One region of the Paenibacillus sp. BR2-3 genome, then DNA from elsewhere that is predicted to be linked to it. Evidence: predicted binding sites of a transcription regulator. Region 1 holds the regulator's gene; the other holds the start of a gene.
What was found. Region 1 encodes CtsR, which represses protease genes until heat stress. Its sites were predicted from a motif close to ATGGTCAATAAAGGTCAAACA; they were not measured.
Positions count from the first base shown of each region.

Region 2: the regulator CtsR is predicted to act here: its motif matches at 4,171-4,191, upstream of clpP (ATP-dependent Clp endopeptidase proteolytic subunit ClpP).

Region 1 is NZ_CP126311.1:4,477,438-4,483,737, forward strand. It holds gene clpC (ATP-dependent protease ATP-binding subunit ClpC) at 1-151, opposite strand, end outside; gene PaeBR_RS21690 (protein arginine kinase) at 188-1,252, opposite strand; gene PaeBR_RS21695 (UvrB/UvrC motif-containing protein) at 1,281-1,805, opposite strand; gene PaeBR_RS21700 (CtsR family transcriptional regulator) at 1,836-2,297, opposite strand; gene eis (enhanced intracellular survival protein Eis) at 2,623-3,792, opposite strand; rRNA gene rrf (5S ribosomal RNA) at 4,203-4,319, opposite strand; rRNA gene PaeBR_RS21715 (23S ribosomal RNA) at 4,458-6,300, opposite strand, start outside.
Region 2 is NZ_CP126311.1:165,400-171,699, forward strand. It holds gene whiA (DNA-binding protein WhiA) at 1-738, shown strand, start outside; gene PaeBR_RS00840 (HPr family phosphocarrier protein) at 836-1,105, shown strand; gene PaeBR_RS00845 (GNAT family N-acetyltransferase) at 1,191-1,715, shown strand; gene PaeBR_RS00850 (SIMPL domain-containing protein) at 1,831-2,583, shown strand; gene PaeBR_RS00855 (GDSL-type esterase/lipase family protein) at 2,765-3,403, shown strand; gene clpP (ATP-dependent Clp endopeptidase proteolytic subunit ClpP) at 3,487-4,083, opposite strand; tRNA gene PaeBR_RS00865 (tRNA-Arg) at 4,276-4,350, opposite strand; gene PaeBR_RS00870 (sugar-binding transcriptional regulator) at 4,645-5,697, shown strand; gene gap (type I glyceraldehyde-3-phosphate dehydrogenase) at 5,814-6,300, shown strand, end outside.

The sequences.
Region 1 (6,300 bases):
TTAAAGCTTTCGCAGCAATGCCGTCTCCTTCACGAATTAAACCGAGCAAAATATGTTCTGTGCCGATATTGTTATGTCCCAAACGTACGGCTTCTTCCTGCGCCAGCGCCAGCACTTTTTGTGCGCGTTCCGTAAATCTCCCAAACATCATATCTCCTGCACCTCCATGAATAATTAATATCTATAATTAATATTTGGTTCCCAAAGTTTCCCTGAGCAGCTTCGCCCGGTACATATCCCTCTCGGTATTGCTCATCTCGTCACCGAACATCTTCTGCAGGAATCCCGGTTGTGTCTTGACGTTCAGTTCGTTCATTATAGAAACTGAAGGACCCTTCAGAATGCCGAGGTCAACCCCCAGCCGGATATCTGACAATCGTTGGGCCGATTCCTTAAGCTCCAGTACTGCTGCATATGATAAAATACCGTACGAGCGCATGACCCGATCGGTTATCCGCAGCGCGGAATCGGCAAGCAGGCGTTCACGGGCATTTCGTTCATGTTCAATGATCTGCATAACCACACTTTGAAGGTTGTCGATAATTTCCGTTTCGGTCTGACCTAGTGTGATCTGGTTGGAAATTTGAAAAATATTCCCAACCGCTTCGCTGCCCTCACCATAAATCCCTCTTACGGTTAATCCTACCTGATTCACAGCCGACAGGATACGATTAATCTGATGGCTCATTACCAATGCGGGCAAATGCATCATGACCGAGGCTCTTAGTCCTGTTCCCACATTGGTGGGACAGCTGGTCAGATAACCTCTTTTATCATCAAAGGCGTAATCCACTGAAGCTTCAAAAATATCGTCGATAGTTGTAGCACGTTCCCATGCCTCCTGAACCTGAAAGCCGGGGAACAAACATTGTATGCGAAGATGATCTTCTTCGTTAATCATGATACTGACGGACTCATCCTCATTCATCATCACAGCTCCGCCTTTTGAATCACTGACCAGACTGGGACTGATGAGATGCTTCTCAACCAATACCTTTTTGTCCAGATCCTCTAATTCATCAAGCCTAACCAGCTGGAAAGAACCGTATTCCGTCGCCTCTTCTCCTTTAAATACGGGAGTAAGCTGCTCCAGTACCTCTTCCGATTGCTCAATTGAAGCCAGCAGCGGAAAAGGAATGTGCTGCAAATTACGGGCGATCCGAACACGGCTGCTGATGACAATCTCGGAATGGCTGCCGCCACTGCGCATAAAGTCGCTTAGTGCTTGTTCGGTAAACCGGAGATTTGGCATGTCGTGTCCTCCCTATATATCAAAGACTTTACTCTTGTGCAATTTCTTTTTCAAGTCGGCGAATCTGGTCCCGCAGCTCTGCGGCCCTTTCGAACTCTTCCTGCAGAATACTTATGCCTAATTCCTGCTTCATTTCCTCAATTTGCCGTCTGTACGCTATTTGTGCCCCGGCTCGTTTTGGAATTTTCCCGACATGTAATGTACTGCCGTGAACCCTCTTAAAGAGGGGATCCAGACCACTGTTAAAATATTTATAACAGGAACTGCAGCCGAACCGTCCCAGTTTGCTGAATTGTGAGTAGGTCATGCCGCATTCCTCGCAGGTCTGCGTTTGCGCTATTTTGGCGGCAGCAGATTTTTCTTTACCCGGTCCTTCCAGATCGAGCAAGCCTGACAAAAGGCTATGAATGGAAAACCCTCCGGATGTTCCTGGAATGAGTTCACCTTTTTCCCGGGCACAGCTCTCACAAATATGAAATTCTGTCTTCTCCCCATTCACAATTTTGGTGAAGTGGAGTGTTGCCTGTTTGACACCGCATTCCTGACAGAGCATAACGGCGGAGTCCCTCCCTCAGATTGACAATTATTTGCCTAATAATGAAATTATCATCGCCTTCATAAGCTTGGCACGAATCTCATCCCGATACGGAAGCTTGATGGTCAGGCATTCCCGCGAAACGGCGGCGCGTATGAGACACGCTTCTCGCTCGCTCAGAAAACAGGCTTCTTCCAACTGATAAATCAGTCCCTCGGCAGCGCTTTGGTCAATTTCATTCCCAATAGTGTGATTAAGGTGAGCATACAGCGCTACATTCTGAGGCAACTCAAAGCGTTGAATGCGAATATAACCGCCACCGCCGCGTTTACTCTGCACCAGATAGCCTTTTTCCAATGTGAAGCGTGTACTGATAACATAATTAATCTGTGACGGTACGCAGGAGAACTGGTCCGCCAGATCATTACGCTGAATTTCCACCGTAGCTTCAGGACTTTCATGCAAAATATTCTTCAGATATTGTTCGATAATATCGGAGATATTACGCATCACTCATCCTCCAGTGTTTGAAGCTTATAGTCCAGCTGGCTAATACCGCCTGTCCCGCGACAACCTATAAAGGAAGCTTAACCAAAGAGCAAAAATCCGAATCCAGGCTGCATTAGCACAGCTTATGTACGGAGCTCTTCGATATTTGGACAATCGACCTTCTTAGTGTGACCACATCCCTGTACTTCACATACTTAGTGGTTATGAATTAGGGGATTCCGTTTCCTTTATAGTCCAGCGGCAAGCTTCGTTGACTTTGACTTTCTTTGACTTATTCATATTATAACATATTCTCAGACAATTCCAAGTGTACTCCTCTTATTTTCTAAAAGAAGTCTAATAAAGCCGTTTGTGCACGCGGAACCGCCTTTTCCAACCATGCGACGGCAGAAGGGTTCCCGGTCAGGCTACCAAAACGGTGTAACTCCTCCGGACGTTTATAGCCAAGCAGAAGTACGGTTAACGCTCCAATGTCACAAGTCAGATCCACTTGCTGTGGATCTCCCTCATTATGCACGAAAGACGCCTGACCCTCTCCATCAAGAGTCCACTCCCACAAACCTTCATTCCACGGGGCATAGTTATCCTTGACGTAAATAGTGACTTTATTCTGAACCCCCCTCGTAAAAGAAAGGCCTTCTATAAAGGCTTTGGCATTAACAATCCGTGCCATAAAATAAGGAAAGTTTTCTTGGGGGATACGCGGATCAGGCAGCAAATAGGGAAGAATATCATCGGCCGGAACCAGCTTCAGGGAGGCCTGAGTAATCATGGAATCATGATTGCAGAGGAAGCTCCACAATCCCCGGAAGGCTTGCTGGGTTAAATAGACGAACTCGTCGATGATCAGCTCTTTTTTTTCTATTTTATAAAGAACATAACCTTCGGGCGCCCCGAGCGGCGAATAAAAGACCGCATTATGTCCATCCTCATCCACAACCAATTGTTCCCACCAGTCCCGGCTCCGATCCAGTGTTCCGTTATATTTGGAAGCAAAAGCACTATATAAAGAGTTCATGAGTTCAATATCCTTCACATTGCGTTTAACGATTCCTTCCACGTCAGTTTTCTGCGGTAATTTAGCGACGGGTATAGTGTATTTCTTATATTCACAGTAGATCTCCCAGCCGAACTTGCGATAAAAAGGAATTAAAAATGGATGCAAGAAAGACAGGACTTGTCCGGATTCATTCATCTTTTCCAGCGCATGGGTCAGGAGCTTGGCCACCAGTCCTTGTCTGCGGTTTTCAGGCCATGTAGCTACACCCGCAATGCCACCCATCGGAAGGGAGCGACCTTGTATGTATACCTGCAGCGGAAGCAAAGTCAATTGGGCACTGAGTTTCCCCTCATCAAAAATACCCCATACCCGCTCAGGTTTGAACCGTTTTTGGGCCTTTTCTCGATCATTACCGGAAAGCGTGTATTGAAATGCATATTCGGACAAGCTTAAACTGGTTTCAAATTCATTGGAATGCAATTGCCTGATCTCCATAAACGTCACCCCATGAGTGTTCATTTTATTCTTATTGTAGGGATGCTTGTTTAGATTCGCAAGCTGCGCATTTAGGGTTAATAATGAAAAACTTATCAACAGCCTTGTTACGGCAGCCTCAAACCAGCCGCATTAGTGGCCTTTGACTCTAATCAACACATGCATTTTCGATGCAAGTATCCACATATACCGAACCTATTCACAGGAACCGGTGGATTACTTATTGAGTTATAGTATACGTCCCCTAAAAACCTTGCTGTATCCACAGGTTATGACGATTGATGGTGCTTTATTGACTGTACACATGTTAGTAAGTTTTCTGTACGTTTCTGCAAATTATCCACAGCATTTCCACAGGTTGAAACGCAAAAAAACCACTGTTGAATGATTATCAACAGTGGCTTTCATGTGCTTGGCAACGTCCTACTCTCCCAGGACCCTTCGGTCCAAGTACCATCGGCGCTGGAGGTCTTAACGGTCGTGTTCGGGATGGGTACGCGTGGAACCCCTCCGCTATCGCCACCAAACAGGTTTTTTCCGGTCGTATCACTCCCCGAATTTCTCCAGGAAAATAACCAACACTAGAAAAGACATGCAGCTTATAGCTACTTCAGGAATTTGACTCCCTGAAAACTGAATCCGAAACAAATCTACGCTTTTAGATATTGGATAAGCCCTCGACCGATTAGTATTGGTCAGCTCCATGCATTGCTGCACTTCCACCTCCAACCTATCTACCTCGTCGTCTTCAAGGGGTCTTACTGACTTGGGAAATCTCATCTTGAGGGGGGCTTCACGCTTAGATGCTTTCAGCGCTTATCCCGTCCGTACGTAGCTACTCAGCCATGCTCCTGGCGGAACAACTGATGCACCAGCGGTACGTCCATCCCGGTCCTCTCGTACTAAGGACAGCTCCTCTCAAATTTCCTGCGCCCACGACAGATAGGGACCGAACTGTCTCACGACGTTCTGAACCCAGCTCGCGTACCGCTTTAATGGGCGAACAGCCCAACCCTTGGGACCTACTTCAGCCCCAGGATGCGATGAGCCGACATCGAGGTGCCAAACCTCCCCGTCGATGTGGACTCTTGGGGGAGATAAGCCTGTTATCCCCAGGGTAGCTTTTATCCGTTGAGCGATGGCCCTTCCATGCGGTACCACCGGATCACTAAGTCCGACTTTCGTCCCTGCTCGACTTGTAGGTCTCGCAGTCAAGCTCCCTTATGCCTTTGCACTCTTCGAATGATTTCCAACCATTCTGAGGGAACCTTGGAACGCCTCCGTTACTCTTTAGGAGGCGACCGCCCCAGTCAAACTGCCCGCCTGACACGGTCCCCGCACCCGCTTAGGGTGCCAGGTTAGAACCTAGATACGATCAGGGTGGTATCCCAACGTCGCCTCTGCAGAAGCTTGCGCTCCTGCTTCCCTGGCTCCCACCTATCCTGTACAGATCGTACCCAAATTCAATATCAAGCTGCAGTAAAGCTCCATGGGGTCTTTCCGTCTTGTCGCGGGTAACCTGCATCTTCACAGGTATTAAAATTTCACCGGATCTCTCGTTGAGACAGCGCCCAAGTCGTTACGCCATTCGTGCGGGTCAGAATTTACCTGACAAGGAATTTCGCTACCTTAGGACCGTTATAGTTACGGCCGCCGTTTACTGGGGCTTCGGTTCACAGCTTCGGATTGCTCCTAACCGCTCCCCTTAACCTTCCAGCACCGGGCAGGCGTCAGCCCGTATACTTCGCCTTGCGGCTTCGCACAGACCTGTGTTTTTGCTAAACAGTCGCTTGGGCCTTTTCACTGCGGCCCCCTCGTGCTATTCACACTACCGGGGCACCCCTTCTCCCGAAGTTACGGGGTCATTTTGCCGAGTTCCTTAACGAGAGTTCTTCCGCGCGCCTTAGAATTCTCTTCTCGCCTACCTGTGTCGGTTTGCGGTACGGGCACCTTCTCCTGGCTAGAGGCTTTTCTTGGCAGTGTGAGATCATGACCTTCGCTACTGTAATTTTCGCTCCCCATCACAGCCCAGCCTTATCGATGTGCGGATTTGCCTGCACATCAGCCTCACTGCTTAGACGGACATCCATCAGTCCGCGTCACTACCCTCCTGCGTCACCCCATCGCTCATAGCGGATTACGGTGGTACAGTAATTTCAAACTGTTGTCCTTCGACTACGCCTTTCGGCCTCGCCTTAGGTCCCGACTTACCCTGAGCGGACGAGCCTTCCTCAGGAAACCTTGGGCTTTCGGCGGATCAGATTCTCACTGATCTTTTCGTTACTCATACCGGCATTCTCACTTGTATGCTGTCCAGCGCTCCTTACGGTACACCTTCAACCCACATACAACGCTCCCCTACCCCAGATACATACGTATCTAGCCATAGCTTCGGTGGTGTGTTTAGCCCCGTTACATTTTCGGCGCAGAGTCACTCGACCAGTGAGCTATTACGCACTCTTTCAATGGTGGCTGCTTCTAAGCCAACATCCTGGTTGTCTGTGCAAC
Region 2 (6,300 bases), 690 kb from region 1:
TACCAGGTCCATATTGAGCTTCTCGTGCGTAAAAAAATGCGTTTGAAGAAAAATAACGTCTATATCGTCAGAATCCCCAGCCGTGTGCAGGAAATTCTGAACGACCTCAGAATCGTTTCTGAGGGCTTTATTTTTACAGACGGCATTGACGAGAAGATTGTGGGCAAGAACTGCTGTAAGCGTGCGTACCTGCGCGGTGCATTCATGGCCGGTGGATCTGTGAACAATCCGGAGGGTTCCTCGTACCATCTGGAAATTGCTTCCATGTATGAGGAGCACTGCAAGGCGCTAGTGGATCTGGCAGGTGAGTTTCATCTCAACGCCCGCTGCATTGAGCGGAAGAAAGGCTTCATCCTGTATATTAAAGAAGGCGAGAAAATTATCGAATTCCTTAATTTGATCGGGGCGCATCAGGCCCTTTTCAAATTCGAGGATGTGCGGATTATGCGCGATATGCGCAATTCCGTCAATCGCATTGTTAACTGTGAGACGGCCAACCTGAACAAAACCATCAGTGCAGCCGTGAGGCAGATTGAGAACATCAAGCTGTTGCAGAGAGAGGTTGGACTTGCGAGCTTGCCGGATAAGCTGCGGGAAGTGGCGGAAATACGGCTGGCCCATCCGGATATTAACCTCAAGGAAGTCGGGGAAATGCTCAAGGGTACGGTAAGCAAATCCGGTGTTAATCACAGACTTCGCAAAATCGATGAACTGGCGGATAAGGTGCGGGGCGGCTAATATTTTTTTTCTAGTGTGGAATAAGTTATAATGATATAATATTATAAATTTAATGTGAAAATTTTTGGGCAGATCTAAAATAGGGGGTAAGCGTTTCATGACAAAGCACCCGGTAGTTGTCCGGTTGAAGACAGGCCTTCATGCTCGGCCGGCAGCGTTATTCGTGCAGGAAGCCAACAAGTTTTCGTCGGAGATTTTCGTGGAAAAAGACGATAAAAAAGTAAATGCCAAAAGCATCATGGGGATCATGAGTCTTGCGATCAGCTCGGGCACGGAGATTTATATCAGCGCGGATGGCGCCGATGCGGATCAGGCTGTAACGGCTTTGATGAGCCTTGTTAGCAAGGAAGAGTTGGAGAACCAGTAATTTGCAAGGCCTTACTTAAATGATTGACCAAAAGCCCTTTATGGGCTTTTTTTAATACCTGAAATTCTTGATCAGGGGGAAAATAATGGATACAACTGTTCGTTTAATAAGGCCGTGTATAGAGCTGAGGGAGCAATATTTGGCTTTTTATGAGGACTGGATACATAGCGGAGAAGAAATGGTTCCCTGGGTAATTCGTAAAGATCCGTCCGATTTCGAAAATATGCTGCAGTTTCTGGTGGATAACGAGCGGGGTTTGGATCTACCGGAGGGTTGGGTGCCTTCTTCTACCTATTGGTTAGCAACTGCCGACAGCAGGGTAGTGGGCGCAGTCAATATAAGACACCGGCTAACTGAATACCTGTTGAACAGCGGCGGTCATATTGGATACGGCATCCGCCCTTCCGAGAGACAAAAGGGATATGCAAGTGAGCTGCTGAATCAATCGCTGCTGAAGGCCAAGAGGCTGGGGATACATAAGGCGTTAGTCGTCTGTGATGCCATCAATATCGCGTCTGAGAAAACGATCCGTAAAAATGGCGGTGCCGAGGATACTCCTTACACCGAGGAAGACGGGAATGTGGTTAAACGGTTCTGGATCGAGGCATAATCTTTGGAGGAGCGCCACAATTATTTTTTATCCGTGAAGAAACGATGCAACATTTGGCAGGCAGTCTCGTCTAAAGAGTACAAACATTTGAAAAAAGTGAAAGGGGATGGCAAGCGTGAAAAGATGGGTCAAATCGGTCGGATCAGTGCTGCTGGCGGGAAGCTTAATTATGGGGGGGATCGGACTGAGCGGAGCATTCAAGGGTCCGGAAAAGGCCTTTGCCGAGGATGTGCAGAGAAACGTTGTTAGCGTAGTCGGAAAAGGAGAGCTGTCGATCAAGCCGGATATCGTGTATCTATCCATTGGCGTCGATACATCAGCGGCAACAGCCCAGGAAGCGCAAAAAAGTAATGGAGCCAAGATTGCCAAGCTGACCGCTCTTTTGAAGAGCACATGGGGTATTGCGGACAAGGATATTCAAAGCACCCAGTTCTATGTACAGCCCAATTACAGCTACAGTGAAAAAGAAGGCCAGAAGGTGAAGGGGTACAATGCCCACCATACCCTGGAGGTAGCTTACCGTAATCTGGATAAAGTTGGCTCGCTGCTCGATGCTGCTTCCGTCGCTGGCGCGAACAATATCGGCAATGCCCGCTTCGCTATCGAAGATTCCTCAGCTTTTGAAGCACAGGTCATTGAGAAAGCAATGGCTAACGCCGACGTTAAAGCAGGGGCGATTGCCAAGGCTGCCAAACGCAGTCTCGGTATGGTCATCAATGTAAGCCAGAACGACATCAGCAACAACCCTATCTACTACGAAAACTTGAAAATGCAATCAACTGCGGCTGATTCCGCCGGAGGCACCTCTGTGCAGCCGGGTGAGGTCAAGGTTACAACTATGCTCAGCGTTACGTATGAATTGAAATAGATCATCCGTAATCTGTTCAGCGAATTACTGCCTAATGGAAGCAGTCCGTTTGACCGCTTGAAATAAGGATTTAAAAGATGTCCTCCGCGATTGCCAGCCGAGGACATCTCTCTGTTACGCAGTCCTCCTACCCTTCATATGCTAAAGAAAGGATCTAGCTTATGAGGGGAGGAGGTAACTTATGGGTTATCAGTATACCGCGATTGGTGATTCTTTGACGACCGGCTTTGGGGCTTTGCCGGGCAACGGCTTTGTACCGGTGTACCGAAGAATGGCAGAGACAAGCTTGGGCACAACTGTGAGTTCCACGAATCTGGGAGTGAATGGATCAACCACAGCGGAGCTGGGACAGCGGTTACGGAATAATACGTTATACCGGATGGCGCTGCGGCAATCCGATCTAATTACCCTTTCGATAGGCGGCAATGATCTGATTCGTGCCGCTAAGTCTGCAGCCGCACAGCAGGGGGATTCATCAAGAATACTCAGCGGAGCCTTGCAGGAATGCAAACGGAATTTTACCGGGATTATGGGGACAATAGCAGAACTGAAATCAGGAGCCCGCGAGCCCTATATCATCCGGATTGTTGGTTTATATAATCCTTTCCCGCAGTTTGGGGAAGCGACGGAATGGGTGCTGCATTTCAATCGTTATGCTTCACAATATACTAACGGGGTCTGCAGATTTGCCGCCATATACAGTCATTTTGCCGGAAATGAGAAGGCGTTGCTGTCGCTGGATCATCTGCATCCGAACGGGCGGGGATACCGTGTAATAGCGGGACAATTGAATGCACTAGGTTACGGATGGCTAAGATAACACAAGTATATATAGAAAAATAACCCGTATTTGCCGGAGAGCAGATACGGGTTATTTTACATTCCTATGATGGCTGAACTTTCTTACACACCGCTTGCCAGTGGCTTCTCGATAACCTTATCAACGATACCGTATTCAGCTGCATCAGCAGCACTCATGAAGTAATCGCGGTCTGTATCCTTCTCAATCCGCTCCAGCGGTTGGCCGGTACGCTCAGACAGGATGCGGTTCAGCTTGTCGCGAAGCTTGAGGATACGGCGTGCACGGATCTCGATATCTGTGGCCTGGCCTTGTGCGCCGCCCAGAGGCTGGTGAATCATAATTTCACTGTTCGGCAAAGCGAAACGTTTGCCCTTGGCGCCTGCGTTAAGCAGGAAAGCTCCCATAGAAGCAGCCATGCCCACGCAGATGGTGGAGACGTCCGGTTTAATGTATTGCATTGTATCAAAAATAGCCATACCCGCAGTAATGGAACCACCCGGACTATTCACATAGAGATGAATATCCTTCTCCGGTTCCTCGGCAGCCAGAAACAGCATTTGCGCGATGATGGAATTGGCTACCACGTCATTAACCTCTGTTCCAAGGAAAATGATGCGGTCCTTCAGCAGGCGGGAATAGATGTCATAAGCTCGCTCGCCGCGGTTGCTTTGTTCTACGACCATAGGAATATAACTCACGTGGAAAACCTCCTTGATATTGGCTATTGTAATGTCCTTCTTTGTTACTCTTACCGTAATAACCACATGATAAACAAATTCAAACAAAAAGTCAAAGAAAGTCAAACTTATTGCAAAAAAAAAGAGCCATCCACTGGCACTTTGGTTAAAGTATACTATGAGCGTTGTAAAAATACATATTCATATAAAAAATGGCGCGCCCGCCAAGAATCGAACTTGGATCTCAGGCTTCGGAGGCCTACGTCATATCCATTGGACCACGGGCGCAACAAAATTCATTATACTACAGGCATAACCTAAAAGCAAGATATATCTAACAACTCTTCAGCTCAGGATGTAGCGGCCCCATTGCATGAAGCACTGCGTCAGCATTTCTATTTAGGGGTCCATTTAACGGCAATAATGTATAAGAAGAAAAGAGGTTGTGAATTCTACTCTCGGAGCACTTGCTTTCAGGGCAATATTTGGTTAGAATATGGGTGGGACTTAAAAAGTGAGCCCGGGACATTTTAAGACCATGAACAAGGGGATAGAGAAAGACGAAGTTGCAGGAGTGAAAGCATGCGTAACTTATTAGAAATACAAAAGCAGCTTCTGCCTGATCTCATGGAAACCCTTAAGAGACGGTATACGATTCTTCATCAGATCATGCTGTCCGATATTATTGGCCGCAGAACGCTGGCCGCTTCACTGGATATGACGGAGCGAACCCTGCGTGCCGAGACGGATCTTCTGAAATCGCAGGGGCTTGTCGAGATCGAGAGTGTAGGGATGCGCATCAGCGATGCCGGTCGAAACTTGCTGGATCTGTTGGAGCCAGTCGCAAAGAGCCTGTTTGGTCTGGATGATCTGGAGGAGAAGATTCGGGCTACATACGGTCTGAGTAAAGTAATCATTGTGCCTGGCGATTGTGAAACCTCGCCATTCACCAAACGCGAGCTTGGTCGCGCAGGTGCCAAGGCGCTGCTCGGTGTACTGAGGTGCGACGACACGATTGCTGTTACCGGCGGCTCTACACTGGCCGAAATGGCGGATCAGCTTACACCGCCGCTAACCCTTTCCTACAAGGATGCCTGGTTCGTACCGGCACGCGGAGGTTTGGGAGAAAGCATGGAAATTCAAGCGAACACCATTGCTTCCACGATGGCAAAACGGGTTGGAGCGCAATACCGGCTGCTTCATGTCCCGGATCTGCTTGGTGAAGATGCCTACCAGTCACTTGCCCAGGACTCCAATACCCGGGAGATTGTGCAGATCATCCGCCGTTCACGTATTATTGTGCACGGAATCGGGGATGCCATAGAAATGACCCGCCGCCGGAAGCTGGATGAGGCAACGGTCTCTGAAATTCAGGGGGAAGGCGCGGTAGCCGAATCGTTCGGTTATTACTTTAATGAAAAGGGCGAGGTTGTCCATACTATGCTAACAATGGGATTACGTCTTGAGGATATTATCCGGACGGAAGTCATAGTCGGTATAGCCGGTGGTAGACGCAAGTCCAAAGCTATTCATGCGATGCTCCGGTTCGGCCAGGAGAATATTCTGGTCACAGACGAAGCAGCTGCAGTTGAAATCGGCAGAGAAATTGATGAACAAGTACATTTAGTGCATTAGCTTCCATTATGTGGGGAGCGCAATCCGACATTTTGCATTATACTTAACATTGTTGTCTTGACAAGCTTTACGGCCTGTCTTGAATAAATAAAACGAAATCTAGGAGGAACTATTCAATGAGTGTAAAAGTTGGTATTAATGGTTTTGGACGTATTGGACGCCTTGCATTCCGCCGTATTCAAAATGTAGAAGGTATCGAAGTGGTAGCTATCAATGACTTGACAGACGCTAAGATGCTTGCTCATTTGTTGAAATATGATACAACTCAAGGAACTTTCAAAGGTGATGTTGAAGTACATGACGGATTCTTTAAAGTAAACGGTAAAGAAGTTAAGGTTCTTGCGAACCGCAACCCAGAAGAATTGCCTTGGGGCGAGCTCGGTGTTGACATCGTTCTGGAATGCACAGGCTTCTTCACAACTTTGGAAGCAGCTGAGAAGCACTTGAAAGGCGGAGCTAAAAAAGTCGTTATCTCTGCACCAGCTACAGGCGACATGAAAACTGTCGTTTACAATGTAAACCATGACATTCTTGATGGTACTGAAACTGTAATTTCCGGTGCTTCTTGCACAACGAACTGTTTGGCTCCTATGGCTAAAGTAT